3 regions of the Affinirhizobium rhizoryzae genome follow, and region 3 is predicted to be linked to each of the others. Evidence: riboswitches for the same ligand, from Rfam matches in the RefSeq annotation. Region 3 holds a riboswitch; each other region holds the start of a gene.
The links. A riboswitch is a leader RNA that binds a small molecule or an ion and turns the genes downstream of it on or off. The one in region 3 is predicted to bind cobalamin.

Region 1 (10,065 bases), on a different replicon from region 3:
AGCCGCGTCGTCCGGGCGAGGCGGCGGTGCCCGCGGTCACCGCCAGCGGTGGCGAGATCATCTATTTCATCGATGGCAGCGATGCACTGGGAGAGATCTGGTCGAAGGAGTTTGACCTCGCGTCGACCTCGACCACGGGCGCCGGCCTGACGCGAATTGATCATCTGGCACAGACAACCCGTTACGACGAGATGCTAAGCCTGCTTCTGTTTTACACGGCGATCTTCGATGTCAGTCGGTCCGGTATGGTGGATGTTGCCGATCCGGGCGGCCTCGTGCGCAGCCAGGCGATCCATGCCGCGGATGGCCGGTTCCGCGTGACGATCAACGGCGCGGAAAGCCGCAAAACCTTTGCCGGCCACTTCCTGACAGAAGGTTTTGGCGCGGGCGTGCAGCATATCGCATTCCAGACGGGTGATATCTTCGCGACGGCAACGGCGCTGAAGACGTGTGGCCTGGAGCCGCTGCCGATTTCGCAGAACTATTACGACGATCTAGAGGCCCGCTTCGGCCTAATGCCGGATTTCGTTGATCGGCTGCGCGACCTCAGCATTCTCTACGATCGTGACCATGACGGGGAATATTTCCAGCTCTACAGCCGCACCTTCGGCGAAGGTTTCTTCTTCGAGATCATCGAGCGACGCAACGGCTACAACGGATACGGCGCAGCAAATGCGATTTTTCGGATAGCCGCACAACGTAGATTGTCCAGGCCGGTCGGGCTACCAAGCGGGTAAACGAAAAACGACTCCCTTGCAGCCTCACTGTCGATAGTCGTCTTGCACTAAATTTGTCGCGTCTGATCATTAGAGTCCGTTCGCGATCAACAGCGAATTAACCTTAAGTTAAGTTCCATAGTTATGCGTAAGCCGCTCAGAGCAGCTAAGTAATTGACTAAGCTATGTCTTATGGACGCGCCGTAGGTTCGATACCCTTCAAGGCGAGGACGACTTGGAACAAGTCGGTCAGGTTCGGGAACGCAAAAGACGAAGTTTTGTCTAGATCTTGCCGAACAACAGCGAGCGGTGCAGTCCGGCGCCGGCAAGGTTTCCATCGCCAACCGCGAGAGCAACGGATGCCATCGGCCTCGCGGCATCACCACAGGCGAAAACGCCCGGCATGCTGGTTTCCTTCATCGGGTCCGTCCTAATCGGCGATCCGATGGGTCCTTCTTCGAATTCCAGTCCAAGCTCCAAGGGTATGGGAGTGGTCATCTCGAAGGGCGCCAGCGCAAACAGGCCAGCAAAGGACAAGGTGCGTCCATCGGCAAGCATGATGTCGGCATGGCCGCTGATGGCTTCGACGGGACTGCGCTCGATGCTGACGCCGCGCATGGCAAGGCTTTGAAGCTGTTCCGCGGTCGGTTCGAACGCGTCGTTGAGGAGTAGCGTCGTGGTGCCCCAATCGGGCAGCATCAGGGCGTGATGCATCGAGAGCTCCGATCCGGCGATGACGCCGATCTGGCCTTTGTTCAGTTCGTAGCCATGACAATAGGGGCAGTGGAAGACAGACTTACCCCAGCGTTCCGCAAGGCCTGGCATGGCGGGCAGAATATCTTTCACGCCGGTCGCCAGGAGCAAGCGGCGGGAGATGTGCCGCTGGCCATTGGCAAAGACTTCGAAACCCGCGCCTGATGCGTCATTCATTTCGATTCGCGCTGCACGCTCCGCCCGACCGGACAGCCATCCGACCGTCTGGTACTGCATCACCTGGGCCCGCGCATCCGCCGCGATGCGGGCGGGATCCACCCCATCCTGCGTCAGGAAACCGTGGGAATGGCTGGCAAAACGATTGCGACGCTCGCCCTCATCAATGATCAGGACCGAGCGGCGGGCACGGGCGAGCTGGAGGGCGGCGGATAGGCCGGCATAGCTGCCGCCGATGATGATGACGTCGTAAATGGGATCGGCCATGACATGCTCCTCAAAATCTCGACACAACATAAGTTGCGAGATGAAAAGGAGTCAATGCTCATGATACCTCAAATGTGACATGAGGCGGTTTGCATGGTATCAAGCAAATAATGAACCTATGGTTTGGCCTTGATGCTGAACGGAGATGATCGAATGCGGCACGACAGCCGGCTATCCAGAATGCTGCATGTGATGATCCATATGGGTCATCATGACGGACCCATGACGTCGGACATGATCGCTGCCATGCTGAATGCAAACCCAGTCGTCATTCGACGCACCATGGCAGGCTTGCGTGAACAGGGGTTTGTCCATTCCGAAAAGGGCCATGGCGGCGGCTGGACGCTGGCAAAACCACTGGATGATCTGACATTGCTCGATATCTATCGCGCTGTGGGGGAACCGTCCGTCTTTGCCGTCGGCCCGGCCTATGACATGCCAGGTTGCCTGATTGAGCAGGCGGTGAATGCCACGTTGAAAGATGTATTCGCAGAAGCCGAGCAACTGCTGCTCACCCGGTTTGCCGGGGTGACGCTGGCTGATATTGCCAAAGACTTTCCGGCGGTAATCCAAGAGTACGGCCAGCGCTGCGAATGAAGATCAAGCGTATCCGCCAAGTCGACCAGAGCGATCTTCACACGCAGTCGCAGGTCTCATCGGTCACAGGCTCGATTGAAAAGAAAGACAGTGCCTGCGAGCGTCAGCGTTGGCCATAAAACCAGCATCGGATTGTCGAAGATGAATATGCGGTATTCAAAGAGCATTCCACCCCAATCGGGGAGCGAAGGATCGGCGCCAAGACCGATAAAGGCGAGCGAGGCATAAGCAATGGCGGCAGAGCCGGACTGGTTGCCGACATAAGTCAGGATCGATGGCAGCGTGTTTGGCAAGAGATGACGAAAGAGCTTGCCGCTGGAGCGCACGCCAAGTGCCTCGGCTCCCAGCATGAAGGGTTGCGACAGGACGCGTCGCGTCAAGGCATGCGTGAACACAGTCAGCGGTCCGATGGCCGCAAGGCCCAGCGCCATGCCGGCGCTCAAGGGCGATAGCCCGAAGATGGCTGCTGCCGTCAGCGCGACGATCAAGGTCGGCACCATGATGAATACTTGGCTTGCCTTCAGGATTGCGACCTCCCGCCAGCCGCCGAGAAGGGCGGCGAGGGTTCCAAGCAGAGAGCCGCCCACCAGCCCGATCGCCCCGACGGCAAGGATTACGATAGCCGTCCGGAACCCGCCGACCATCAGCCGGGACAAGAGGTCGCGGCCCAGATGATCCGTTCCGAGGAGGTGTGGGATGCTTGGTCCGGCGTGACGGTTGAGGATATCAACCGCGTCCGGATCATGCGGTTGCCAGAAGCCACCGGCGAATAGAAGGGCAAGCAGCAGGAGCGGAAGCACAGCGCGGTTCATGGCAGGCGTGGCTCCAGCCGCAGCATCATCAGCCGTGCCAGGCAATCGATGCTCACCATCCAAAGTGCGATGACCATGACATAGGCCTGCAACACCATCTGATCGCGCATCGAGATACTCTGAACCAGGAATTGGCTGATCCCCGGAAGGCCAAACAGGATTTCCATGGCGGCGGCGCTGCCGATTACCCAGCCGGCTTCGGAATGCACGGCGGCAAGAACCGCATACAATGCGCTCGGATGGGCATGACGCCACAGTGCTTGTGTTTCGGACAAACCTTTGGCACGAGCGGTGACGAACCAGGGCTGTATTGCGGCTTCCTGCAGACCTTTGCGGTAAACTCGGGCCAGAACTGCAGTGGAATGCAGGGCAACGAGCGCGATAGCCAGCACCAGTGAGGCACGGTCATTGGCGAACGGTCGTATCCACCGCAGTTGCACGCCGAACACCCAGATCAGCACGAGCCCGGTCGCAAACACCGGCGTGGATTGCGTGAACACGGACAACAGGCGACTGAACCGATCTGCGACCCCGCCCGGCTTCACGACTGCCGCAAATCCGAGCGGCAGGGCCAACAACAGGGCAAGGCAGAGCCCGGCAATGCCAATGCTGAGCGACAGGGGCAAACGGTGGAGGAACTCGGTACGGACGGGTTCACCCGTCCGGAAGGATCGTCCCCAGTCGCCGTGCAAAAAGTCCCGGCCCCATCGGAGATAGCGGGAAATCAGAGGCCGGTCGAGACCCCAGTCCTGGCGCAGGGCGGCCATCGTCTCGTCGGTTGCGGGCAGATTCCAGGTGCGAATGGCGATCTCGACAGGGTCGACCGGCATCAGGGTGATGATTGCAAAGGCTGCGAAAGACACGACAAGCAGGCCGAGCGCTGTCTGCAATCCCCATGATGCCAGCTTCTTCATGGCTTCACTTGCTCTCGCCGATATCGGCGCGCAGGACGTGATAGTCCGATCCCCAGGGCTCGTAACCCTTCAGTCTGTCGGAGACGCCGACATACCAGACCGGCGAGACGAGGAAGGAAACGGGCACGTCGTCAAACAGCTTCGCTTGGGCGTCCAATGCAATCTGGATGCGTTCGGCGGGGTCGCCGGTGGTGGCGAAGCGGTCGATGATGGCGTCGAATTCCGGCGATGCATATTTGGTATAGTTGAGCGAGGCACCGCTTCGCAGCATCGAGTTCAGGAAAAAGGCCGGATCGCCGCTGGGGGCGGTGTGTTGGGCCCAGAGCGCGATGTCGAAATTGCCGCTGGCCGCCGCCTCTGCAATATTGTCCACGATCTGTGTGTCGAGCCCGATGCCGATCCGGGAAAGCTGTGCCTTGACGACCGGCAGCATGGTGACCAGATCCGGCCGTTGCGGGTATGTGATCGCCAGCAGCTTCAGAGCCTTGCCGTCCTTGGTACGCATGCCGTCGGTGCCCTTTGTCCAGCCCGCAGTATCCAGGATCGCGGCAGCCCTGGCAGCATCTGTCGGCCGGGCTTGGCTGCCGGCAAACGGAAAATAAGGAGCATAGGCGCCGGTTGCCGGTGTTCCGCCATTGATGGCAGCGGCCAGTTCCTTGCGATCGAAGGCGAGGTCGATGGCCTGGCGCACGGATTTGTCCTGAACCACCGGCCTTGTCGTGTTCAAAAAGGCAAAATACTGGTACCCGACCGCGAAGGATTTGACTGTCAGGGACGGATCACGCGTCAGTCGGGCGGCAACTTCGGAGGGGAGACCAAAGGCCAGATCCAACTCCCCGGATTGAAAGGCCAGCGCCATGGTTTGCGCATCGCCGAACCGTTTCAGTGTCAACGGTCTGCGCTGGTCCGCCCCTTCAAAATGGGCATTCGGCTTCAATTCGATCGCCGCATCGACCTTGAAATCCGCGATTTCGTAGGGGCCGGTAAAGATCGTCTTGCCGTCCTCGGCTGCCGGCTTGTAGGCAATCAGCGGCCATTCGGCAAACAGGGCCTGGATGAGAGGAACCGGCTTTTCCGTCGATACCCTGAGGGTGAGGTCGTCTGCTGCTGCAAACGTCAGTTTCCCGCCTGTCGCCAATGCTGCCTTGTTGTTGGCAAAGGTGCGCTCGAAACCGGCCGCCAAAGCTGCGGCTGTCACGGGCGTGCCATCAGAGAATGCGCGCCCTGCCTTCAAGGTGATCGTCCAGGTGAGGTCGCCCGTGCGTTCGGCCTTTTCGGCCAGTTCCGGTACAAGTTTGCCTTGCCTGTCGACGGTAAACAGGTTTTCGCCAACCCCGTGGCTGGTGAGCGCCCAGCCATTTGATCCCTTGGCCGGGTCAACGCCACTGGTGATGAAGGTTGCGCCGATGCGCAAAGGCTCAGTCGCTGCTGCGGGCCACGCGACGGCCACAAGGGCTGCGGTGGCGATCAGCGCGCTGCTGAGGCGCTGGCGGAGCGGAATGGGCATAATGACCTCTCGTCTCGTTGATTATGGATTCGGGAATCTTGGTGTTTGCAGCGGCCGCAGCCGCTGCTTGCGTCCGGTCGGGTGATAGGCGAAATCCTCCACGACCGTTCCGCCCAACAGGTGCTCGGTGATGATGCGGTCGACGGCCGCCTCGGTGACGCCGCCGTAATAGGTGCCCTCGGGAAAGACCTGGACGACAGGGGCAAGATTGCAGGGGCCGAGGCAGGTGGATTTCGCGGTCATGGTGCCTTCGCCCGTTGTCCGCAGCTTCAGGCGTTGCTGTTCGTTGCGCAGGTGGCACCAGAGGGCGTCGGCACCTGCGCCATTGCAGGGGCCGCCCTGGCAGACCAGGACCCGGCGTTTCTGGTCCGGCACAAGCGAACCTTCGGCGAGGGATTTCTGATCAACGGCAAGATCGAAGGATGTGGCTGACGCGACCAGATCTCCAAGTAGTGCGGCCATGACCGGACTTGCCGCGATGTGAGCGGTGAGTGCTATCTCCGGCCATGGCCGGTGATCCTCGTTTCGCCAGCGGCGGACCACTTTTTGCAGCCAGGTGGGAACGCTGGGCTCCATGGGCAGAACAAGCGGGACAATGCTGACATGGGAACAGCCCTCGCCGACCAGCGCCAGCAGCGCTTCCTTGAGAGACGGAGTGCCTTGTTCAATGAAGGCGTAACGCACGACGGCGTCAGGCCGGTGTTCGGCCATGACGCCCGCAAGGCGCGCCATGTCGGCGTGAGGCGCCGCGGCAAAAGCGGATTTCGCGATGAGAAGAACGGCGCGCCGTTCGTCCAGTTCTATTTCTTTCGTCACTGCGTGCCTCGCGCGTGAGCGGTCGAGGCTAGCAACGAAATGACGACGCGCGCGAACCCCTTGGTACGCGAACGAGCCATTCCGGCGGCAGACCCCGACCGCGGAATTCTATCTTGTCAGGCAGGTCTCCTGGCTCACGGGTCTATGCCTTCCCCTGTCTTCCCAACCTTTTCAGGTCAGTGACGTTTTCGGGGACGGCTCGCCGTTTACAGTTGCGGGACAGCTCCGGCGTCGCACCGGATTCCCTCTTAGCTTCCACCAGTGATGGAAGAACCTTGACCTGACGATGTCTACATGATGGCGGCCTGCTGTCAATCGACAGGAGGCAATGGTTCCACTAGGAGCCGCTACCACTCTCATTTGCCTTCTCATCGACATTTTCGTTGATATGTAATAACGTTACATAATGAATGTCAATCGTTCTCACTATGGTGAGGGGCGCTTGATGATCCTCAAAGCAAATGGTGCTTACGAACTTGAAGTGGTCCACGTCGAAAGATCCGGGAGAACGCGTAATGAGACCGGTATTGCCAAGTTGCTCGATGCCAGGTTGGCTTTATCGATGCACCACGAAATTGCTGATCTTTTTCAATAGTTTAAAGGAGTTTTCTTTTCTGTGCGAGATCGTCACATAAGCGGTCCGGGCATATAAACTCTCTGCCCTGAGTACAGCCGATCTTGAAGACTTGATTGCCCAGCAGAATATCATCAGCAGCTGGAAAACTGCGCGACTGCGATCAATCGCTTTGGTCGCTATTTTGCCACCTGTATACGCCGGGACCGGTCCAAACCGAAAGACAATTGGCATATGGATGTGGTCGTCATTGCGATTGGCGGAGAGAATTTCCGGCCCTGGCGTGCGATAGATGCTGACCTTGATGTTTTCGACACTCTGGTTCAGCAGCTTCGCAATATCAGGGCAAGTTCAGTCACAAGCCTTGCCAGTGTAAGGCCGAGTGAAGCCTCTGTGCTGTCATCGCTGTCACGGCCACTTTCATGGCGAAGACGATAGTCCTGATTGTATCAAAGCCATCAAATTAGCAGCGCTAGCGCCAATCATTGAAATATCGACAGCTTCATCACCTCATCGACAAAGTCGGCAACGATGCGCGAAGGATAGCGGTTCGGCGGCAGTACCAGCAGGGTGCGGAAATAGATCGCCGGTTTGAATGGGATGATCGTCAGGCCACGCCCCACATAGGGTTCGGCCGTCATGGGGTTGACGAGGCCGACTCCGAGCCCTGCCTGAACCATGGCGCAGATGGTGGTCGAATACGGCGTTTCCAACACGACCTTCAGCTTGGTTGCGCGGTCGCGAAAGATAGCTTCAGCGGCTCGTCGCGTCGTGTCTTCAGGGGAAAGGGCAATGAAGGCTTCTCCGTCGAGATCCTCTGGCGTCAACTCAGTGGCCTGCTCCAGGCGATGCCCCGCTGGAACGGCGATGGCGGCACGATAGCGCGCGAAGGGCCGAACATCGACGCCTTCGGTCTCGATCTCGTCGGCTGCCAGCCCGACATCGACCTGGCCGGACGCTACTAGATCTTTCACAGTAGAGGACAGTTGCGCCTGAAACGAAATGGCGACATTTGGATGCCGCGCCTGAAAACCGCGCAAAGCGCGTGGCAAAATATTGGTGCTCAGCGCAGATAGGCTTGCCACTTTGATTTCGCCTGATCCGAAATCACGGATTCTCGCTGCGGCACTTTTGAGCCGTGTGAGCCCGGAAAACGAACTCTCCACTTCCTTGAAGAAGATGTTCGCTTCGGCGGTCGGATACATGCGACCGCGTTCGCGCCGGAACAGGGCAAATCCGATATCGCGCTCGAGTTCCTGGATCGCTTTGCTGACAGCAGGTTGGGAAATGCGCAGCACCTCGGCAGCCCGAGAGGCTGTGCTGTTAGTCATCACGGCATGGAACACCTCGACCTGACGAATATTCATTCGACACCTCATAACCCACGAGAATAAAGTAGCAGGATAATGATATTGGACGGAATTGATATGCCGATGTTTTAATCCGCTCACGAAATTGCTCAGGATGAAGCGGAATGAAAGACTTTACTCAATGTGTTGTCACACCGGACGTCAATGTTGACGGGTTTGAAGCCCTTGGTGTTGCCACGCACCGGGCATCCACCATCGTCTTCAAGAATGCAGAAGCCTATGCCACCCGCGGTCAGAGGGGCCATGATGGGTATACCTATGGGCTTTACGGCACGCCGACGACCCGCACGCTCGAAGCCAAACTGACGGCGCTTGAGCAGGGTCTTCGCACATTTCTGGTGCCATCAGGGCAGGCGGCGAATGCGATTGCAGCGCTTCCGTTCTTGAAGAGCGGCGACAAGATCCTGATCGCGGATACCGCCTATCCGCCCATGCGCGACTTTGCCAACCAGGATCTGGCGCGTTTCGGCGTCGAGGTTGCCTATTACGATCCGGTTTCGATCGAGGACCTGACAACAAAGATCGATGACCGCACAAAGCTCGTCTGGTGTGAATCCCCGGGTTCAACGACGATGGAGATCCAGGATCTTCCGGCTATTGCCGATGTCGCCCATCGACACGGCGCGCTTGTCGGCTGCGACAATACCTGGGCGACACCGCTCAACTACAAGCCGCTGGCGCTCGGAGCCGATATCGTTACGGAAGCCTTGACGAAATATGTTTCCGGCCACTCCGATCTACTGATGGGTTCGATCACCGTGCGGTCAGACGACCTCATCACACCGATTCGCGCAACGCTCGGGCGCTTCGGGATTGGCGTGTCTCCGGATGATGCATCGCTTGTGCTGCGCGGCATGGAAACGCTTGGCATCCGTCTCAAGCATGCCGCAGATGTTGCACTGGTACTGATCGAGTGGATCGAGCGTCATCCTCTGGTCGAGCGTGTCCTGTTTCCGACCTTGCCGGGTACCCAGGGGCACGAGATCTGGAAGCGGGACTTCCTAGGGACGAGCGGCGTATTCAGCGTTGTCCTGGTATCGGACGCGGTACCTCACGCCGCCGCAGCCCTCGACGTCCTGAAGACGATTGCCATCGGCGCCTCCTGGGGTGGAACCCGAAGCCTCATCGCCCCCATGCCGGTCCGCCAGAACCGCACGGCCACCGAATGGAAGCAAGACGATCTCGTGCTGCGCATCAGTGTTGGGCTGGAGGACCCCGCCGACCTCCAGGCTGACATGGAGGCATTTTTTGCCGAGATTCTTCGTCGGACGGGGCAGGCGAAACTGGTGCGCGCAAGCTGACCATCTTCGAAAAAACGCACTTCAACAAAAAAGGGGAACAACATGCGTTCGAAACTTCTTGGAGTAGGCTTTTTGCTTACGAGCATGCTGTCTGCTGGCCTGTCGCCGGCAGTCGCAGGACCAACGCTTGACGCCGTTAAGGCGCGCGGTTTTCTGAAATGCGCCTCAAGTCAGGGCACCGTTGGCTTTGGCGCGCCCGATGAGAAGGGCTACTGGCGTGGTCTCGACGTGGAGACCTGCCGGGCCGTGGCGGTCGCGATC
Region 2 (10,065 bases), on a different replicon from region 3:
CTCATTACCACGACGCGATCCGCGAGTTCCAATGCTTCTTCCTGATCATGGGTAACGAACACGGTCGTATGGCCAGTACGATCATGAAATTCTCGGAGCCATTTGCGCAGTTCCTTGCGAACCTTGGCATCCAGTGCCCCGAATGGCTCATCCAGCAGAAGAACCCGCGGCTCGATTGCCATGGCACGCGCCAAAGCCACACGCTGGCGCTGACCGCCGGACAACTGATTGGGATAGCGCTTTTCCAGACCCGAAAGATGGACCATCTCAAGGAGCTCGGCGACCCGTTTCCAAATCTCATTTTTGGGAGGGCGAGTGGAAGACGGACGAACATTCAATCCGAACGCGATATTATCAGCCACCGTCATATGCCGAAACAGCGCGTAATGCTGGAAGACAAATCCGATGTTGCGCTCCTGAACGCTCTTATGGGAGGCATCCTCTCCACCGAACAGAATCTTCCCGTTCGTAGGCTGATCGAGTCCGGCGATGAGGCGCAGAAGCGTTGTCTTTCCAGAACCTGACGGGCCAAGCAGAGCAATGAGTTCACCGGAACGGATATCGAGAGATACATCGTTGAGGGCCGGAAACCGGGCAAATTCCTTGGTGACGTTTGATACGGTAACTTCCATCATCATGCCCTTAATGTCGTCCGCCAGCATTGCCAGCGCCAAATCGTATTTCAAGAAGCGTTTTAAGCGCGAGTGTCACGAGCGCGAGCGCAGCCAACAGAGACGCAACGGCAAACGCCGCCGCCATATTGTATTCATTGTAGAGAATCTCGACATGAAGGGGCATTGTGTTGGTCAGGCCGCGAATATGGCCGGAGACGACAGACACCGCGCCAAATTCGCCCATCGCGCGGGCATTGCAGAGCAGCACGCCATACAACAGACCCCATTTGATATTGGGCAGTGTTACGTACCAGAAGGTTTGCCAACCGGAAGCTCCAAGAGAAAGTGCCGCTTCCTCATCTCCCGAACCCTGATCCTGCATGAGCGGAATCAGCTCACGCGCGACAAAGGGGAACGTCACGAACACCGTCGCCAGGACGATACCTGGAACCGCAAAGAGGATTTCGATCCCATAGCTCTTTAAGATAGGTCCCAGCACACTGTGGCTTCCAAAGAGAAGCACATAAACCAGACCCGAAATGACCGGTGAGATTGAAAATGGCAGATCGATGAGGGTTATCAGGAAAGCTTTGCCTTTGAACTCGAACTTAGCGATTGCCCAGGCGGCAGCGACGCCAAAGACAAGGTTCAACGGAACCGCAATAGCGGCAACGAGCAATGTCAACCGAATGGCCGCCGCGGCATCTGGTTCAACCAAAGCTTCCCAATAGCTGGCAGCACCGTTGCGGAAGGCTTCGATGAACACGGCCACCAGCGGCAGGAAGAGAAAGAAGGCGAGATACAGGCCACCGATCGATGTCAGGACGATCTTGGTTCCGATCCTCTCGTCGACAGGATTGACGAAGCGAGTTGCACGATCAGCCATTGCCGTACCTCCCCCTGCTCCACGACTGGATCAAATTGATGATCAGAAGCATGGCGAATGAGATAACCAGCATGATCGTCGCAATCGCCGTCGCGCCCGCATAATTGAACTCTTCCAATCGGATGACGATCAACAATGGCGCGATCTCGGAAACGTAAGGAATGTTTCCGGCAATGAAGACGACCGAACCGTATTCGCCGACGCCGCGTGCAAACGCCAGGGCAAAACCCGTCATGATCGCGGGCAGCAGGCTGGGCAGCAAGACCTTGAAGACGGTCTGAAAGCGGTTGGCACCAAGCGTGGCTGCCGCCTCCTCGACCTCACGATCGATCTCCTCCATGACAGGCTGCACAGTGCGGACGACGAACGGGAGCCCGATGAAAATCAGCGCTATGGTGATGCCGATCGGTGTGTAGGCAATACGGATGTCGAAGGGGGTGAACCATGCGCCGATCCATCCTTTCGGAGCATAGAGCGCACTGAGCGCAATGCCTGCGACTGCCGTTGGCAAGGCGAACGGAAGATCCACCATCGCATCGATCAGGCGACGGCCGGGAAAGTCGTAGCGAACCAGAACCCAACAGATCAATACGCCAAAGACACCGTTGATCAGGGCTGCGATCAGCGCAGTTCCGAAGCTGATCTTGAGGGCTGCCAGTGTCCGCTCATCCGTCAGGATGGACAGAAACTCGGATGCCGAGAGCGAACTAGCCCGAACTATGAGACCGGCAAGCGGTATCAGGATGATGAGGCCGAGGTAGGCGAGCGAAAAGCCAAGCGTCAATCCGAAACCTGGGATGATGCTCGGCTCTTTCAATCGCCACCGCATCGAAGCGGTGGTTGATGTCATATCAGGCTCACTCCTCAGCGTGCCGGCTTGTAGATCTGGTCGAAGATACCGCCGTCACCGAAGTGCTCAGGCTGCGCTTTCTTCCAACCACCAAACTGCGGATCATCGATGGTGACTAGCTTGATGTCTGGCAAGGCCTTTAGCAGTTCCGGCTTCACTACCGCACGGTTGGCCGGACGATAGAAGTGTTTCGCTGCGAGGTTTTGGCCTTCATCGGAATACAGGTACTGCAGGTAGGCTTCTGCGACCTTGCGCGTTCCCTTTGCATCGACATTGGCGTCAACGACAGCAACCGGCGGCTCAGCGAGGATTGAAATCGGGGGCACGACGATTTCGAACGCATCCTTGCCGAATTCCTCACCGGCGAGAAAAGCTTCGTTTTCCCAGGCCAGCAAAACATCGCCGATCTGGCGTTGCGCGAAGGTGACCGTCGAGCCGCGGGCACCACTGTCCAGCACCGGGGCACGCTTATAGAGATCTGCAATGTACGCCTTGATCTTGGCCTGATCCCCCTTGAACTCCTCGTTGGCCCAAGCCCATGCCGCCAGATAGTTCCAGCGAGCGCCACCGGAGGTCTTTGGATTCGGGGTCACGATCTTCACGTCACCCTTGACCAGATCGCCCCAGTTCTTGATGCCCTTGGGATTGCCCTTTCGAACAAGGAAAACGATCGTGGAGGTATACGGAGAAGAGTTGTTGCCGAGGCGTGCGCGCCAGTCGGGCTTTATCTTCCCGCCATTCTGTACAATGGCGTCAATGTCGCTTTCCAGTGCAAGCGTCACCACATCGGCTCCAAGACCATCGATAACCGAACGCGCTTGCTTGCCAGAACCGCCATGAGACTGCTGGATCGTAACGGTCTCACCAGCTTGCGCTTTGTAGTGCTTGGCGAAGGCCGCGTTGAAGTCCTTATAAAACTCGCGTGTCGGATCATAAGAGACATTCAACAGTGTCGTGTCGGCATGCACGGCCGGTGCCATTAGAAGCGATGCAAGTACACAGGCCATGGCAAACCTCAGAGTGCGAATATCTTTCGACATGGCAACTTCCCTCCAGTTGATGGCTTAAGACTACCGAACAGGTCGACTTAGTCAACGAAGGTCCGCCCCTAAAGAAATCTGTTTCATTTTCGTGATCAGCGCGGAGAAAGTCTGATCGATATCCAGTTCGTTTCACGCAAAGAATCGCGCGTCTACAGACGGTGATAGGGAATATTCTTGAACGGTCGAGACCGACCCATGCTTCAAAATGCGTTGGATGCTAGCGCTGCGATCACGCAATAGCGCGCAAACTTTGCGATCGTAACGAAGATGAGAAAGCTTGCCAGCGGTTCTCGCAGCACGCCCGCTACGACCGTGATCGGATCGCCAATGATCGGAACCCAACTCGCCAACAGAGACCATCGGCCGTATTTTCCGTACCAGCGGCTTGCTTGATTGAGGCCAGCTTCGGAGACCGGAAACCAGCGCCGGTTGCGAAAACGTTCGATGCCCCGACCGAGCGCCCAGTTCACGACGGATCCTGCGACATTCCCGATGGTGGCAAAAACAACGAGCAGAACAACCGGGTGTTCAGCCTGGACGACGAGATATGCAAGGAGTGCTTCCGATTGTGCTGGCAATAGGGTTGCCGCGACGAAGGCTGTTGCCATCAGCCCGAGATAGGCCATCATGTCCGGTCTGTTCCGCATCCGCCTCAGTCTGGGGGTCTCGTAAACCAAATAGGCTCCCGGGTCAAAGCGCTCTTCGGGTCCCCATTGATCCGTCGGATCAGAGAGGGCGTAGATTGGCACAAAAGAAAGGCTAGACGGAATGAACCCCCATCGTGTGACAGTCTGGTTTGACAGCGGATGTCCGCTTTGCCGTCGCGAAATTGCGCTGATGCGAAAGCTGGACCGCGGCAATGCCATCCGCTTCGTAGACCTTTATGATGCATCGGCCAGTTGCCCGATTGATCGTGCAGAAGCACTGGCGCGGTTTCATGCAGAAGAAAATGGCAAGCTTTATGTCGGTGCACAGGCGTTTGCTGCAATGTGGCGGGCGATTCCCATGTTCCGCCCACTCGGAATTATGGCAGGGTGGGCGCCTTTGACTCCCCTTTTCGACCTACTTTATCGTGGCTTCTTGCGCATCAGGCCACGCCTGCAACGGCTGTTCCAGTAAGCGCTGCTATTCGTCCATCACCGCTTCGACAATATCACAGAGTTGAGATAAACCGCGTGGCAGCGGCGGGCTGCAGCCCGCGATTTGGCGAGAAAGGAAGCAGATGCAGCGCGTTGAAATTCAGGCCGGATTGGATCTCTCACGGATCGTCTATGGCATGTGGCGGCTAGCCGATGATCAGGATGTGTCCGCGGGCAATATCATTGCCAAAGTGGAAGCATGCCTTGAACAGGGTATTACCACCATGGATCATGCGGATATCTATGGCGGCTACACCGTTGAAGAGCATTTCGGCAGAGCATTGAAAGGCGCCGGACTTCGAGACAAGATCGAAATTGTTACCAAATGCGGCATAGTTGCACCCACGGGAGACTACGCCGGGGCACGGCTGAAGCATTATAATACCTCGGCAGAGCACATCAGCGCGTCGATCGACAGATCTCTACGTCTCCTGGGCACAGATTACATCGATCTTTTGCTGATCCACCGCCCCGATCCTTTCATGGATTTTACGGAAACCGGCGGCGCTCTCGATGCCGCCGTGTCATCCGGCAAGGTCAGAGCCGTCGGCGTTTCGAATTTCCGCCCCTGGGATCTCGCGGCGCTTCAGTCGTGCATGCAGACGAAACTCGTGGTCAACCAGATCGAACTGAGCCTTTTGGCGCGGGACCCGTTCACGAATGGTGATCTGAGCTCGATGACACGAGACAAGGTCCGGGCAATGGCATGGTCACCTCTGGGTGGTGGCCGCCTTTTTTCAAATGACACCGACCTTGGCAGGACGCTGGATCGCATCGCAGCCGAACAAGGTGTAGATCGCACAGCCATTGCCGTCGCCTGGCTACTCGCACATCCGGCCCACATTCTGCCCGTCATGGGTACAAACAATGTTGCACGCATTCGACAGATTGGCGATGCGATGAAAGTCAAGCTTTCGCGGGAAGACTGGTTCGAACTCTATTCCACGGCAGAAGGCCGGGACGTTCCATAACGTCTCGGCAATCGGCGGCCTGCAATCAGGCCGCCGGCTTAGAGATCACAGCGTCAGGCTGCCTGATGCAATCGACGGCTGAAAATCGGGCCCTGGCTGTATTTGCGCAAGGATTTCGCCGCTGCAAGCACGGCCAGATCGACCAACGGCTCAATGAGGATAACGCTCATATAGGCCACGCCGAAACTTCCGATGCTCACGAGATTTTCGACCGTGAACCCGTGGCCATAGAGCGCCCAGAAGGCCACCCAGGCAACAATACCACCCTGATAGGCGGTAGACAGTGTAAATGCCTGGCGATAGGTCACATCAACATAGGCCGTGCGGGCCGGAATAAGCTTGGCCGCGAGCTGGCTGATGGCCCAAAGCGGAACGAGCAAGGTCGTTACGTTCATGCCATACTGAGGAAGATCGAACGGCGAGAAGAACAGGCCCTGGATGAGGAGGCCGGCGGCAAGCCCGATGGACGCAGCACCTGCGCCGAACATCAGGAACAGGGTCGACCCAAGAATGAGGTGAACTTCGGAAACGCCGACCGGATGATGCGGCAAGACCTCGAAAAAGCCGAAGACGAGAACGGTCGTAATGGCACTTCGCAACGCGAGCGACGCGACACCACCATCCCGACGAACACTGTCTGTTGCCATTTTGGCTGTCAGCCCCAGCGCGGCCAATGCTGTCGCGTAGCTGAGCACGATTTTTGCGCCGTCAACGACGCCCGGTTCAATATGCATATCTGCCTCCCCGCGCCCACCGCGCGGTCGATTGGTGTGTCATAATCGGACGAATGTCCGCCTCTGATGGCAGGTCTCCTGGCTTGCGATTCGCAGCTTCATCCCCCTTCCCGGCCCTGACGCCAGTGGATAACGGATGTCGCTCCTCGCCTACAGTTGCGGGGGCAGCCGTGGCATTGGCAACTTGCGTTGCATCACCACATTCCCTTTTCACCGGTTGCTTTATGGGCAACCGAGACCATCATCGGGAAGCCTAAGACTGTTTTTGAGCGCAGCGCAATCCCGTTCACGGCGATTTCACGAGAAAACAACTGTGAGACAGAATCACGGGTCAGGAAATACGATGCTCGCATCGAAACGAGACTGGTCGGGCGCCAGCGGCGTGGCCGTCAGTTCCAGTTGCGCGCCCATCTGGGTCGCCAGCCGTTCCACGATGGCGAGCCCCAGACCCGAGCCGGGATGAAGGGAATGGCCGCGCACGAAGCGCTGTCGCAGCTTTTCCGGAGGAAGCAAGGTCTTGGGCGACGTGAGGTTCGATACGCGCAGGCCATCCGGCTTCAGGTGCACGTCGACATGCGTGTCAGGCAAGCGGTAGGCGAGAGCATTTTCGACCAGATTACGGGCAGCAATGGCAAAGGCGTCCGGATCTACCTCGCGAGAAAGGACCATTCTCTCCGGACGATGATAATGAAGAACCGAGCCACTCTGGCTGTTGCGCAAGAATTCTTCCATAACGACGTCAAGGATCGTCGACAGGTCCGAACGAACCGCAGACTTACCGATGCCCGCATCGGCTCGCGCAAGCTGCAACAACTTTTCCGTCAGCACGGAGAGCTTCCTGAGTGCTGCGTCAACCTGCCTGGCGCGATCCCGGGTCTGTCCATCCTCAAGCTCGGAAAGCAGGAGCTGGCTTTGTGCAAGTGCACCTGCAATGGGTGTCCGCAATTCGTGAGCACTGTTGGCGGTCAAGGAACGTTCTGCTTCCAGCGCATCGTCCACCCGCTTGATCAGAAGGTTGACGGATTGCTGGATCGGTTCGAGTTCGATAGGCAGATCCTTGAGATCGATGGGTGCAAGATTCCCGCTGTCGCGCAGGCCGATAACGCGCTTCAAACGATCCACCTCGCTGACGTTGCGACGCACGAACCAACTGACGGCAATCAGACTCGCCGGCAGGAGCAGGAGAAGCGGCAGCAGCAGTGCCGTACCGCCCTCAATTGAGGCCTCCCGCCGATGTTCCAGCGAATCTGCGACTTGTACGAAGATGCTGCCACTGACGGCAGCAACCGTGAATATGCGTTTTTCGCCGCCACTCCAGAAGCCTTCCACCAGCGGCGCTTCGTACGGATCGGCACTGACATTATGCGAATGCAGCAGCACGCGACCGGAGCCATCCCGAACCTGATAGGTCAAATACTCATCTGGCACGTTTTCGCGCAACGCCGTCAGCTTCCGGGGAGCGCTGGTATCCTCTCGAGTGTAAAGGTCATCAATGACCAGAGGTGCCAGGCGTTCTGCTGTCTCCTGAAGAGCGCTGTCGAAAACCTCGCCCATTTCCTCCTGCATGACAGAAAAGGCAAGTCCTGCAGCCAGCAGCCAGAAAGCCAATAGGGTCAATCCGAGCGAAATGCGCAGTTCGCGCGCAATGCTGCGGGGCCTCGGCATACTCATTCAGCCACCCGATAGCCGATACCGCGAACTGTTTCGACAATCTCCTTCCCCAACTTGCGCCGAAGACGGCTCACATAAACCTCAACGGTATTGCTTTCGATTTCGGCACCAAAAGCATAGAGCGCTTCTTCGATCTGGGACTTGGATACGATGGAATTGCGTCGCGCAAGAAGGCATTCAAGCACAGCCCACTCACGCGCGGAAAGGGAAATGCGCTCACCGGTCTTTCCCTCGATGCGATGTTCGGACGGATAGACCTCGAAGCCGGCCAGTTCGACCATCGGAGTCTGACTGGCGCCGTATCGTCTGGAAACCGCATGGATTCGCGCTTCCAGTTCATCCAGGTCGAAGGGCTTGACCAGATAGTCGTCCGCACCTGCATTCAACCCTGCGATCCGGTCAGATACCTGGTCATGCGCGGTCAGAACGATGACCGGTATCATCTGCTTCTTCAGCCGGATGTGCTTGAGAATATCGAGGCCGCTTCCATCGGGCAGGCGAAGATCGAGGAGAACCAGCGCATAATCAACACCAGCGAGACAGGCAAGCGCACTCTCCTTGTCTTCCGCAAGGTCCACTGCATGGTTGTGCCGGGTGACGTGAGTGCGCACCGCATCCGCCAGTGTTGCATCATCTTCTACAAGCAGGATACGCAAGGCAACGTGTCTCCATTTCGACCAAGCAAGTGTCTTATCAAACTGTCACCAAACTGAAATCGACCGCGTTGCGATTCCGTGATGAATTTCTCCTGTTTTCAGGTGGATGTCAGCTAATGAATACAGCGTAACAGGCGAACAATGGCTGGAGCAGATCACATGAAACGTCTCGTCGCTATTGCGATTGCAAGCTGGGCCGTCGGGACGGCAGCCGTTGCAAGCGAACGGTGCAACGTACCGATTGCCGATTGGCAACCACGCAAGGTCTTGCAAGCAAAGCTCGAAAGCGTTGGTTGGAAAGTGAGATCCATCCGAAGCGAAGATGGCTGCTACGAAGCTTTCGCCATCAATGCAGAGGGGGAGAAGGTTGCTGCCTTCTTCAATCCGAAAAGCCTCGAGATCCTCGATACGAAGATCGAACATTAGATCTCAGCCAACGATCACCCGGACCGTCGTATCCAGCATCAGAATTCCCCAGGCGAGAAGCCCGCAGAAAACGGCAAATGAGCCGAGATCTTTCGCATGCCGTCCGGTGGCTGAGAATTCGGGCGAGATACGGTCGATGATCTCTTCGATGGCTGTATTGAGCGCTTCCAGCGCGACGACGATCAGGAAAACACCGATCAGAATCGAAAAGCGCTCAACGCTTGCGCCTATGACGGCAAAGAAGACAAGTGACGCCAGCATTGCGAGACATTCGTGACGAAATGCCGCTTCCTGCCACAACCTTCTGGCGCCTGAAGCGGAATATCGCTGTGCCGCGAAAAGATGCCTTATTCCCGTTACCTTGCGCGGAATCTCATCAGGATTTTGCATTCGATGCCTTGCAGGAACCGTAAATATCGAGCTTCGGATCTTTTACCTTGGTTTCTACATGCATCAAGCCCAGCACGGTATGAAAGAGATTGTCTTGCGAGACGGGCTCTTTTTCCAGCTTATCAATGCATTCCGACTCTATCCCCTGCCTCGCTTCGGCTCCTAGCCACAGAACAAAGGGAATATGCGTCTGTTGTTCCGGTGCAACGAGCCACGGTGCACCATGAAGGAACAGGCCCTTCTCGCCGAGAGATTCCCCGTGATCCGACATGTAGATCATCGATGGCGAAAGGCGATCCTGCTGCGCGCTCAACTTGTCGATGATGCTCGCAAGGACATGGTCCGTGTAGACGATCGTGTTGTCATAGGCGTTGATGATCTCATCGCGATGGCATTTGGAGAATTCCGAAGAGCGGCAATCAGGCTGGAAGATCTTGAACGCGTCGGGGTAGCGGGCGTAGTAGGCCGGACCGTGGCTGCCAAGCTGATGCAGAACCAGAACCGCATCTCCGCTGACAGTTTTCAGCCAGCCGTCCAGACGATCAAGGAGGATGTCATCCCAACATTCGCCGCCATTACAGAAGCGAGCATCTTTGGAGTTGAAGAGATCGCTATAGGGGATACGATCAGCCACGCCCTTGCTGCCAGTATTGTTATCCAGCCACTCGGTCCGCACGCCAGCATG
Region 3 (10,065 bases):
CGGAAATACGGAAGGTGACATCCACACGCGGGCGGCCTAGCTGTGCGGGCGGTAGAACTTCAATGCCGGTCACGCGTCCGGTCGCGGCATCCTGCACAGGCCTTGCTCCCATCAGCGCCAGCCCTTGCGCCACCTCTTCACCGCCGCTGCGCAGGCTGGCACTCCCCCACAGGTCGATCACAAGGCTTTTCGGCCAGTCGCCATGGTCCTGAAGATAACGGCGGATCACCTCGTCCGCGGCCAGCCTGCCTAGCTCGAAGGCGGTTGGCGTCGGCATGGTGCGCGGGTCGGATGCATAAAGATTGCGGCCTGTCGGCAGGACATCACGACGGCCACGGGCAGGTGCGCCAGAGGGGCCGGGAGCGACAAACAAGCCATCCAACGCTGCAAGCAGCGCATCCCGTTCGGCCTCCGCGCTTTGCAGCCGCAGAGGATCGGTTTCGCCCTGATCGGCGTGGCCAAACACATGCTGGCCGTCCTTGATGGCAAAGTCTTTCAGGTCGCAGAGAAAGGCATCGATACGCGAAAGGGCTGTATCCGGGTCCTCCTCGCGAGAAATGCCTGCCTCCGCCGCCAACCCCGTTTCTTCCGCCGTCTCCACAATCAGTTTTGCCAGCCGGTCGCGCCGCTTGCGGTCCAGCCCGTCGGCCTGCGCATATTCATCCACCAGCAGTTCCAGCTTTTGCTGCGCGGGTGAAAGGCCAGCCTCCGCCAGCATGGGCGGCAGGTGGCCAATCGTTTGCGCAGCAATCCTACGCTTGGCAACCGCTGCCTCGCCGGGATTGGAGACGATGAAGGGATAGAGTACCGGCAGATTGCCGGTGACGATCTCGGGGAAGCAGGTTTCCGACAGCGCGACATTCTTGCCCGGCAACCATTCCAGCGTGCCATGGGCGCCGACATGAATAATGGCCTGTGCGCCAAGCTCTCTCTGCATGAAACAGCCAAAGGCTAGCAGGGCATGGCGCGGCGGGCGGGCCGGATCATGGTAATCGGTGCGGCGGTCCGCTTCTCGCCCACGATCGGGGGCCAGTGCTACTGTCACATTGCCAAAACGAACTGCCCGGAAGCGGAACCTTTCTGCCTCAAATGCTTCGTCGGCTAAGGGGTCTCCCCAGGTATTATGCACGGCGGAACGCGCGGCTTCGGCGATCTGGGCCAGATAGTTCCCATAAACCTCTGCATCCAGCGTTTCGGTCTGGCGCAAGACCCGGTCCATCAGGTCCTTGGCCGTGGCCGGAATATCTGTGACCTCGTAGCCTTCGGCCTGAAGATCCCGCAGCATCTGAAGCACACTTTCCGGCACATCGAGGCCCACGGCATAGCCTGTGCGGCCATCGGTACCCGGATAATCCGGCATCAGAATGGTAATGCAACGTTCGGATTTCGGCGTGGCATAAAGCGCCAGATGCTTGAGGATGCGCTCCGCCGTTGCCGCCACCCGATCCGGCTCCGGCGTATTGGCAAAACCGGTGAAGCCGAAATCTTCGCCCGCCTGCCGCTCTGCCTTGAAGGACAGTATGCCTACCAAAATGCGGCCATCCAGTTCCGGCAGCACCACATGCATGGCAAGATCGGAAGGTCCAAGCCCACGCTGGCTTTCAGCCCAGGCCTGCCGTTTGGTCGTCGCAATCACGCTCTGAAACACCGGCACACCAAGCACGTCGAACAGCGTCTGGCCGTCCAGTTCCGCATTGCTGGCAAAGGCGGTGGCGGTGATGATGGCCGCAGGTTTTAACGGAGCCAACATGTCCCGTAGATGGGTCAGCGTTGCGCTATCCTTCAAGCCGGGAACGAAGATGGGCAGAACGCAGGCGCCTCTATCTTCCAGCGCTTCCATCAGCGCATCCACGGGGGCGACGTCGCTTGCCAAGAGCATGGAGCGATAGAAGAGCAGCGGCAAAAGCGGCTTCCCTTCGCGCTCGATCAAGGCCTCGTCCAGCGAAACGACGCCTTTCAAAGGCCGGTAGATGCCGAGCTTCGGCACGTCCTCGGCCTCTGGGCATGCAATATCGGCACCCCCGGATAGCTTATTGGTAAGTCGGCTAACGAGCCTGTCCAGATTATCCGGCCCACCGGTGCGGAAGAAGGCGAGAACGGAGCGGATTTCCGCCAGATCCACCGTGGAGGCGGTCTCCAGCCGCTCGTCGCGTTCGCTGCATTCGCCGGGCAGTAGATAGAGCAGAATATTCCGCTCTCTGGCGATACGCGCCAGCTCGTCGACCCCGTAGCGCCAACGGTCGTAGCCACCGAGAATGCGCACGAGGATCAGCTTCGCATGCCGGGCCACCTTGTCACCCCAGAGGTCTACAGACATGGGATGGCGCAGGTCGGCAAGCTGGGCCAGGCGCAGGGAAAGCCCGGTCGGGTTCAGCCGGTTCCAGGCGCTCGCAATGCCGTTCAGGTCGCTATCGGTAAAGGATAGCACCACCACATCCCCCGGCGTCTGGTTCAGATCGACCGGCTCGATCAGATCGTCGAGCGAAGAGGATGTGGTGGCGAGTATATGCATCAGGCGGCCAGCAGCTTCCCGATCTTTTCGGCGTCGATGCCCTTTTCGCCGATCACGACGAGGCGGGAACGGCGGGTTTCACCGGTGTTCCATGGGCGGTCGAAATAGTGGTTCACGCGCGGGCCAACGGCCTGCACCAGAAGGCGCATTGGCTTGCCGGAGACTTCCACATAACCCTTGATGCGCAGCACCTTTTCGGCATCGGTTACATCGGCAATGCGCTTGCTGAGTTCTTCCGGGCTGGCAATGGCCGGGATATCCAGCACAAAGCTGTCGAAATCGTCGTGCTCGTGGTCCAGCTCGTCATCGTGATGCGTCTTGCGGTTTTCGATATCGTCTTCAACCGCCAGACCAAGGCCGATGAAAATTGCGGGATCGATCTCGCCATTCTGCGAATTCACGATGCGTACGGCGCGCGGCAGGTGGTCCTCCACATGGGTGCGGGCCTTTTCGAGATCCGCTTCGTTGAGCAGGTCGGACTTGGTGAGGATCACGAGATCGGCGCAGGCGATCTGGTCTTCGAAGACTTCTTCCACGGGATCGTCATGGTCAAGCGACTGGTCTTCGGCGCGCTGGGCGGCAAGGGCTTCCATGTCGTCGGCAACGCGACCTTCGGCCAGCGCCAGACCATCGACCACGGCCACGACGCCATCCACCGTCACGCGGCTTTTCACGCCCGGCCACTGGAAGGCCTGAACGAGCGGCTTCGGCAGAGCAAGGCCCGAGGTCTCGATCAGAATGTGATCGACCTTCGGCTCCATGGCGAGGATCTTGTCGATGGCTGGCACGAAATCATCCGCCACGGTGCAGCAGATGCAGCCATTGGCCAGCTCGATGATGTTGTCTTCCGGGCAGTTTTCGATGCCGCAGCTCTTCAGGATTTCGCCATCAATGCCGACATCGCCGAATTCGTTGACGATCACGGCCAGGCGCTTGCCCTTGATGTTTTCCAGCGCGTGACGCAGCAGCGTGGTTTTTCCTGCCCCTAGAAAGCCGGTGACAACGGTGCAGGGCACGCGGGCGAGCGAATTGGTCATGAAGTCTGTCCTTCGACGTTCGGGAGAATTGGGTTGAGCGGCGGAATGCGGGCAATCATGCCGCGCTTGAGGCTTTCGGGGCGACCCTTCCACGGCATCAGTCCATCGGTGGAACCGGCCAGTAGGCGAGCACCTTCCAGAAGATCGTTTGCCGCATCGGTGCCGAGATCGCCGAACACATAGGACCAGCCATCGGCACTCTGAATGCTGGCGCTCAAGGCGCGCTTGCAATTGGCGAGGCAGGCAACGGAACGGATTTCCACGCCCTCAGTCGCCAGCGCCTTGGCGCGTTCCGCCAGCACGGCACCATCGCGCTGCGCATCAACGGCTTCCTGCCCGCTGCGGCATGTTTCGCAGACATGGATCACTACATTCGCAACCTCACGTGCTGCGGCATCCTGTCTGTCCGGTCGTGTCGAGAGATCCAAGAATCCACCCCAAATCATTGTTACAATGGGGCGCGTCCATGTCAGGCTTCTCACCTCACATGGTTTGATACATCCTTGCCCGGAGCACCCCGCCCGGCGGATTTCATGCATAAACGGCAGGTCTCCTGGCTCGCGACCATCGTGCCTGCGCCGCCTTCCCGAAGATATCTTCAGTGGCATTATGCGCCGGACGCTCCATCCTTCATCCAAAGGTGGAAGGCCGCTTACAGTTGCGGGGGCAGCCGTGGTTTAGGCGAAATTCCGCACCACGTTCCCTCTTAGCTTTTCCCGTTGCCGGGAAAAGACCGTTCACAGAGGTTCACTATGCCCTTGCGTGAGTGGCTGTCAATGGTGATCACGGCAGGGGGCGATTGCCGCACGGATCGTTTTGACTATAGTCCGCCGCTCCATCGACAGGATGCAAGGAGAGGCCGGTGAAGGAGATCGACGAAAGCGAAGCGGAACGTCATCGCCGCAAGATGGCTAATCGCAAGGCGGTTCAGGATGCGGAAGTGGCCTCCAAGACCATCGAGAAGGGTCTGCTGATCGTCAACACGGGTCCGGGCAAGGGCAAATCGACAGCGGCTTTCGGGTTGGCATTGCGCATGCTGGGTCATGGGCGAAAGGTTGCCGTCGTGCAATTCATCAAGGGGGCCTGGGACACTGGCGAGCGGGTGGCGCTGGAAGCTTTCGGTGATCGCGTTATCTGGCACACTATGGGCGAAGGGTTCACCTGGGATACGCAGGACCTGAAGCGGGATGTCGCCGCCGCCGAGCGTGCCTGGGAGAAGGCCAAGGAGATGATGGCGCTGCCGGATGTGGGGCTTCTGATCCTCGATGAGCTGAATATCGCGCTACGCTACGATTACCTCGATCTTGAAAAGGTCATCGCGGATTTGACCGCCCGCAGGCCGGACCTGCACGTCATCGTCACGGGTCGTAACGCCAAGGCCGCCTTGATCGAGGCCGCCGATATGGTGACGGAAATGACGCTGGTGAAGCACCACTTCAAGTCGGGTGTGAAGGCGCAGGCCGGGATAGAGTTCTGATGGTAAAGCCGCCCGCCAAGGCATTGATGTTTCAGGGAACGGGATCGGATGTCGGCAAGTCGCTTGTCGTGGCGGGTCTCGCCCGTGCCTTTTCGCTGCGCGGGCTGAAGGTCCTGCCATTCAAGCCACAGAACATGTCGAACAATGCGGCCGTGACCGCCGATGGCGGGGAGATTGGTCGGGCGCAGGCGCTACAGGCGCGTGCGGCTCGCGCTCCCCTTTCAGTGCACATGAACCCGGTTCTCCTGAAGCCGCAAAGCGAGGTGGGTGCGCAGATTGTCGTGCAGGGCAAGGTGCGCGGCAATGCCAAGGCTGCCGAATATCAGCAGATCAAGGCGGGGCTGATGCCAGCTGTTCTGGAAAGCTTCGAGCACCTGAAGGCTCAAGCCGATCTGGTGCTGGTGGAAGGGGCAGGCAGTGCGTCCGAAGTCAATCTACGCCGCAACGACATCGCCAATATGGGCTTTGCCCGCGCTGCAAATGTGCCTGTCGTGCTGATCGGCGATATCGATCGCGGTGGTGTCATCGCCAGCCTCGCAGGCACGAAAACGGTGGTGGACGTTGAAGATGCGGCCATGATCCACGGTTTCATCGTCAATCGCTTCCGTGGTGACCCGAGCTTGTTCGATGAAGGCATGCGGATGATCGCGGGCTTTACCGGCTGGCAGCCCATCGGCCTTTTGCCGCATTTTGCCGAGGCTTCCCGACTTCCGGCGGAAGACGCGCTGGCGCTGAATTCAAAGCCTGAACGCAAGCCGGGTGCAAAGATCCGCATCGCGGTGCCGATCCTGCCGCATGTTTCCAATTTTGATGATCTCGATCCGCTGGATGCCGAACCGGATGTCGAACTGATCCGTGTCAGGCCGGGTAGCGTGCTGCCTGCTGATGCCGATCTCGTTCTGCTGCTGGGTTCCAAGGCAACGATTTCAGATTTGCAGGCGCTCAAAAGCGCAGGCTTCGATATCGACATTGCTGCTCATGTGCGGCAGGGAAAGCCTGTGCTTGGCCTCTGCGGCGGTTATCAGATGCTGGGGAAAAGTGTTGCGGACCCTGAAGGTATCGAGGGACCGGCAGGTGTAAATGAAACCGGTCTCGGTCTGCTGGATATCGAAACACGGTTGACGGACGACAAGCGGCTTGTGGCCGTTCAGGGACAGACTGCCGATGGCGCTTCATTTGCCGGCTATGAAATGCATGTGGGCGAAACGGTCGGGCCGGATTGCGGGCGTTCCTTCGCAACGATTGAGGGGCGGCCCGAAGGTGCGGTTTCCGCCTCCGGTCTCGTTTCAGGCACCTATGTGCATGGGCTTTTCGCCGATGATGCGCAGCGTTCCAGCTGGTTGAAGCGGCTGGGGGGCGAGGCCTCAAGGCTGGATTATGAGCAGGGCGTGGAAGAGGTTCTGGATCGTCTTGCCGCGCATATCGAACGGCACCTCGATCTGGATTTGCTGCTCAGGTTAGCGCGCTGATCGTAACCGCCAGAACTCCGAACAGGGCAATCAGCAGCAGATCGGCGGTTCGGGCAAGTGTCAAAGCGCGGCGAATATCGGCGGCTGTCGCCTCGCGCCGTCCGCCTTCTCCCATGAAATGGTCGTCCACCAGTTCTCCGCCATAAATACGTGGTCCGGCAAGGGCGAGACCCAGTGCACCGGCCATGGCCGCTTCCGGCCAGCCTGCATTGGGGGATTTATGCTTGGCCGCATCCCGCCGTACCGCTTCCCACGCGTTCTTATGTGATGCGCCGGGGGTCGCCCAGGCGGCGGCAGTGAACAGCAGGGCCGTCAGGCGCGAGGCGGGTAGATTGACGAGATCGTCAAACCGCGCTGCCGCCCAGCCATAGGCATGGTAGCGCTCGTTCTTATGGCCGATCATGCTATCGGCTGTATTGGTTGCCTTGTAGGCTGTGCCACCAGCAAGCCCCAGTAGACCCAGCCAGAGGGCCGGGGCCGTGATGCCATCGGAAAAGTTTTCGGCAAGGCTTTCGATGGCTGCGCGGCACACACCGGCCTCATCCAGTTGGTCCGGGTCGCGGCCCACAATCATGGAAACCGCCTTGCGCCCTGCGTCCAGACCGCCGGTTTCCAGCGCATCGGCGACGGCGCGCACATGCTCCTCAAGACTTTTCTGCGCCAGAAGACTGGAGGAGGCAACGGCTACCAGCCCGAGCCCCAGCGGCAACCACAAAAGAACGCCTTCCAGCGCCGCCGCCAGCGCAATGGTACCGGCGAGAAGGAAGACGAAACAGATCAAACCATTGCGACGCCGTGTCTCGAAGCTTTCGGATCGCGTGTTAAAGCGCCTTTCCAGTCCGGAGATCAATTTGCCGATCCAGATCACCGGATGGCCGATGCGCTCCACAAGCCATTGCGGATAGCCGACAAGCCGTTCAATAACGAGGGCGATAAAGGCAAGCGTGAAAGCCATGGAAATCGATATGCAGCCACAAAATGAAAAGCGGATCGAACACGGAGGAAGCGTGATGCGGGCGGCACGTCAGTTTCCCGATGCGCAAAAACCCTGGATCGATCTGTCCACCGGTATCAATCCGCATTCTTATGGCTATTCACCCGTTCCCGCCACCGCTTTCTCTCGCCTGCCGGAGCCTTCAGATCTGACGAAACTGTGCGAGACGGCGGCACGGTGCTACGGCGCATCTAGCGGAGAGAACATTGCGGCTGCTGCCGGCACGCATCTGCTGGTGCCGATGATCAGCCAGTATATTTTCGGCGGGCGGGATGCCTCCAGCGTAAAGGCGGCAATCCTCTCTCCCACCTATGCAGAACATGCACATGCCTGCCGCATGGCGGGGTTCCAAACTGTGGAAGCGACTGATTTCGCAGCACTTGCGCAGGCTGATCTCGCCATTGTGGTGAACCCCAATAACCCCGATGGCCGTTTCATCGCGGATCATGATCTTCTGGCGCTTTCGCAGCATCTGGCGGCGAAGGGCGGCCTGCTGGTGGTCGATGAAGCCTTCCGCGATGTCATGAATGAACCGTCAGGACTGGTGGGCAAGGTTCACGCCGGTCTGGTGGTCCTACGCTCCTTCGGAAAATTTTACGGTCTTGCGGGCATCCGGCTTGGCTTTGCGGTCGCGCCAACGGAGCTTGCACAGGATTTGCGGCTGAGGCTCGGGCCCTGGGCCATTCCGGGTCCGGCCCTGCATATCGGCCTTGAGGCCTTGGCGGATCAGGCATGGCAGTCAGAAATGCGTCAAAGGCTGAGGGCTGAGGCTGACAGGCTGGATGCGTTGCTGAAGACTGCGAAAATCAAGGTCGCAGGCGGGACGATGCTGTTTCGTTACATCCGGGATGACAATGCGCAGGCCATCTACCAGTATCTGGGACAGGCCGGAATTCTGGTGCGGCGCTTTGTGGAAAGGCCGGATTGTCTTCGCATCGGTCTTCCGGCACCGGACGAGTGGCAGCGGGTCGAGGCGGCTCTTTGCTCAGGAAATTGGCAGCGCTGAGGGGTGCAAGAAAGAATTGCATTCTGTCGAGCGTGGGATAGGTTCGGTGTCTATCTCATATTTCGCATACAGGTGAAGTCCGATGTCTACGAGCAATAACCTTCCTGAAGTCTTCGATGTCATCGAGAACAAGAAGGAGGCTTTCATCGGACTGGCGAACCGCGTCTGGGAAACGCCGGAAACCTGCTACATGGAAACCCAATCCGCGGCTGCCCATCGCGAAATGCTGGAAGAACAAGGTTTCCGGATCACGGAGAATGTTGCGGGCATTCCAACCGCGCTGATTGGCGAAGCGGGAGAGGGCGGTCCGGTCATCGCTTTTCTCGGTGAATATGACGCGCTTGCGGGCCTCAGCCAGAAGGCGGATGTTTCACATTTTGAACCGCTGGTACCGAATGCCAACGGCCATGGCTGCGGGCATAACCTTCTGGGTTCCGCTTCGCTTCTGGCGGCAACGGCACTGAAGGACTGGTTGGCATCCACCGGCATGCCGGGTCGCGTTCGCTATTACGGCTGCCCTGCGGAAGAGGGTGGTGCGGCAAAAGCCTTCATGGTGCGGGCAGGCGCGTTCGAAGACGTCGACATCGCCATCTGCTGGCACCCAAGCAATTTCGCAGGCGTTCAGCGCGAAACGTCATTGGCCAATTGCCGCATCGATTTCACCTTCCGAGGGCGCGCCTCGCATGCTTCCGCAAGTCCTGAACTGGGCCGTAGTGCGCTCGATGCCGTGGAGCTGATGAATGTTGGCGTCAACTACCTGCGCGAGCACATGCAGCAGGATTGCCGCATTCATTATGCGCTTCTGGATGCGGGCGGCATTTCTCCAAACGTGGTCCAGGCCTATGCCAAGGTGCGCTACGTTGTGCGAGCGCCGGAACTTCCCGGTCTCTTCTCGCTGATCGAGCGGGTAAAAAAGGTGGCAGAAGGCGCTGCCCTGATGACCGAGACCACTATGGAAAGCACCATTCTGGCGGGCGTTTCCAACCTTGTGGTCAACACGCCGCTGATGGATGTGATGCAGGACATCTGGCAGAGCCTTGGCACACCGGAATTCGATGAGAAAGACAAGGCCTTTGCGCAATCGATCCGCAATACGCTGTCTGCCGAAGACATTGCCGCCAGCTGGGCGCAGGAACGGTTGGATGTGAAAGACGATCTGGCTTTGCCCGATTTCATTCTGCCAGCGCATAACGAAGTGCGGCAGATGGGTGGTTCTACCGATGTGGGCGATGTGAGCTGGGTCGTGCCGACCGTGCAGGCTTATGGTCCCACCCTCGCCATCGGCACCCAGCTTCATACCTGGCAGGTGGTGGCGCAGGGCAAAAGCCCTCTTGCGCACAAGGGAATGATTGCCACTGCCAAGGTCATGGCGGCAACGGGCCTCGCCGCACTGGAGAGCCCGCAGCTGCGTGAAGCTGCCTGGGCGGACCTGAAGAAGAGATTGAAGGGTCAGCCCTATCGCAGCCCGATTCCTGAAGGGGCGGAGCCTCCGGTTGCTGCGATGACGATCAAATGATGTCTACATGTCTAGATATCTAGACACGTAGTCTGGTGACTTTCGCGTGGGACG

Region 1: linked by a shared signal. The riboswitch ahead of G6N80_RS01125 ((2Fe-2S) ferredoxin domain-containing protein) and the one ahead of G6N80_RS11630 (DUF1636 family protein) in region 3 are both predicted to bind cobalamin.
Region 2: linked by a shared signal. The riboswitch ahead of G6N80_RS04120 (energy-coupling factor ABC transporter permease) and the one ahead of G6N80_RS11630 (DUF1636 family protein) in region 3 are both predicted to bind cobalamin.

The regions. Positions count from the first base shown of each region.
Region 1 covers NZ_CP049249.1:41,540-51,604, forward strand. Annotated here, with positions in the region: gene G6N80_RS01095 (bifunctional sugar phosphate isomerase/epimerase/4-hydroxyphenylpyruvate dioxygenase family protein) at 1-737, shown strand, start outside; gene G6N80_RS01100 (NAD(P)/FAD-dependent oxidoreductase) at 999-1,913, opposite strand; gene G6N80_RS01105 (Rrf2 family transcriptional regulator) at 2,067-2,510, shown strand; gene G6N80_RS01110 (ABC transporter permease) at 2,567-3,322, opposite strand; gene G6N80_RS01115 (ABC transporter permease) at 3,319-4,236, opposite strand; gene G6N80_RS01120 (ABC transporter substrate-binding protein) at 4,241-5,743, opposite strand; gene G6N80_RS01125 ((2Fe-2S) ferredoxin domain-containing protein) at 5,765-6,559, opposite strand; cobalamin riboswitch at 6,662-6,853, opposite strand; gene G6N80_RS01130 (LysR substrate-binding domain-containing protein) at 7,616-8,500, opposite strand; gene G6N80_RS01135 (trans-sulfuration enzyme family protein) at 8,608-9,804, shown strand; gene G6N80_RS01140 (amino acid ABC transporter substrate-binding protein) at 9,847-10,065, shown strand, end outside.
Region 2 covers NZ_CP049249.1:715,052-725,116, forward strand. Annotated here, with positions in the region: gene G6N80_RS04085 (sulfate/molybdate ABC transporter ATP-binding protein) at 1-632, opposite strand, end outside; gene cysW (sulfate ABC transporter permease subunit CysW) at 643-1,500, opposite strand; gene cysT (sulfate ABC transporter permease subunit CysT) at 1,493-2,350, opposite strand; gene G6N80_RS04100 (sulfate ABC transporter substrate-binding protein) at 2,365-3,357, opposite strand; gene G6N80_RS04105 (YqaA family protein) at 3,594-4,022, opposite strand; gene G6N80_RS04110 (thiol-disulfide oxidoreductase DCC family protein) at 4,162-4,512, shown strand; gene G6N80_RS04115 (aldo/keto reductase) at 4,616-5,503, shown strand; gene G6N80_RS04120 (energy-coupling factor ABC transporter permease) at 5,557-6,237, opposite strand; cobalamin riboswitch at 6,289-6,495, opposite strand; gene G6N80_RS04125 (histidine kinase dimerization/phospho-acceptor domain-containing protein) at 6,562-7,908, opposite strand; gene G6N80_RS04130 (response regulator transcription factor) at 7,905-8,564, opposite strand; gene G6N80_RS04135 (PepSY domain-containing protein) at 8,724-8,990, shown strand; gene G6N80_RS04140 (diacylglycerol kinase) at 8,994-9,380, opposite strand; gene G6N80_RS04145 (phosphoethanolamine transferase) at 9,367-10,065, opposite strand, start outside.
Region 3 covers NZ_CP049250.1:1,144,379-1,154,443, forward strand. Annotated here, with positions in the region: gene cobN (cobaltochelatase subunit CobN) at 1-2,512, opposite strand, end outside; gene cobW (cobalamin biosynthesis protein CobW) at 2,512-3,549, opposite strand; gene G6N80_RS11630 (DUF1636 family protein) at 3,546-3,977, opposite strand; cobalamin riboswitch at 4,076-4,302, opposite strand; gene cobO (cob(I)yrinic acid a,c-diamide adenosyltransferase) at 4,457-5,026, shown strand; gene G6N80_RS11640 (cobyric acid synthase) at 5,026-6,495, shown strand; gene cbiB (adenosylcobinamide-phosphate synthase CbiB) at 6,479-7,450, opposite strand; gene cobD (threonine-phosphate decarboxylase CobD) at 7,461-8,495, shown strand; gene G6N80_RS11655 (M20 family metallopeptidase) at 8,578-10,011, shown strand.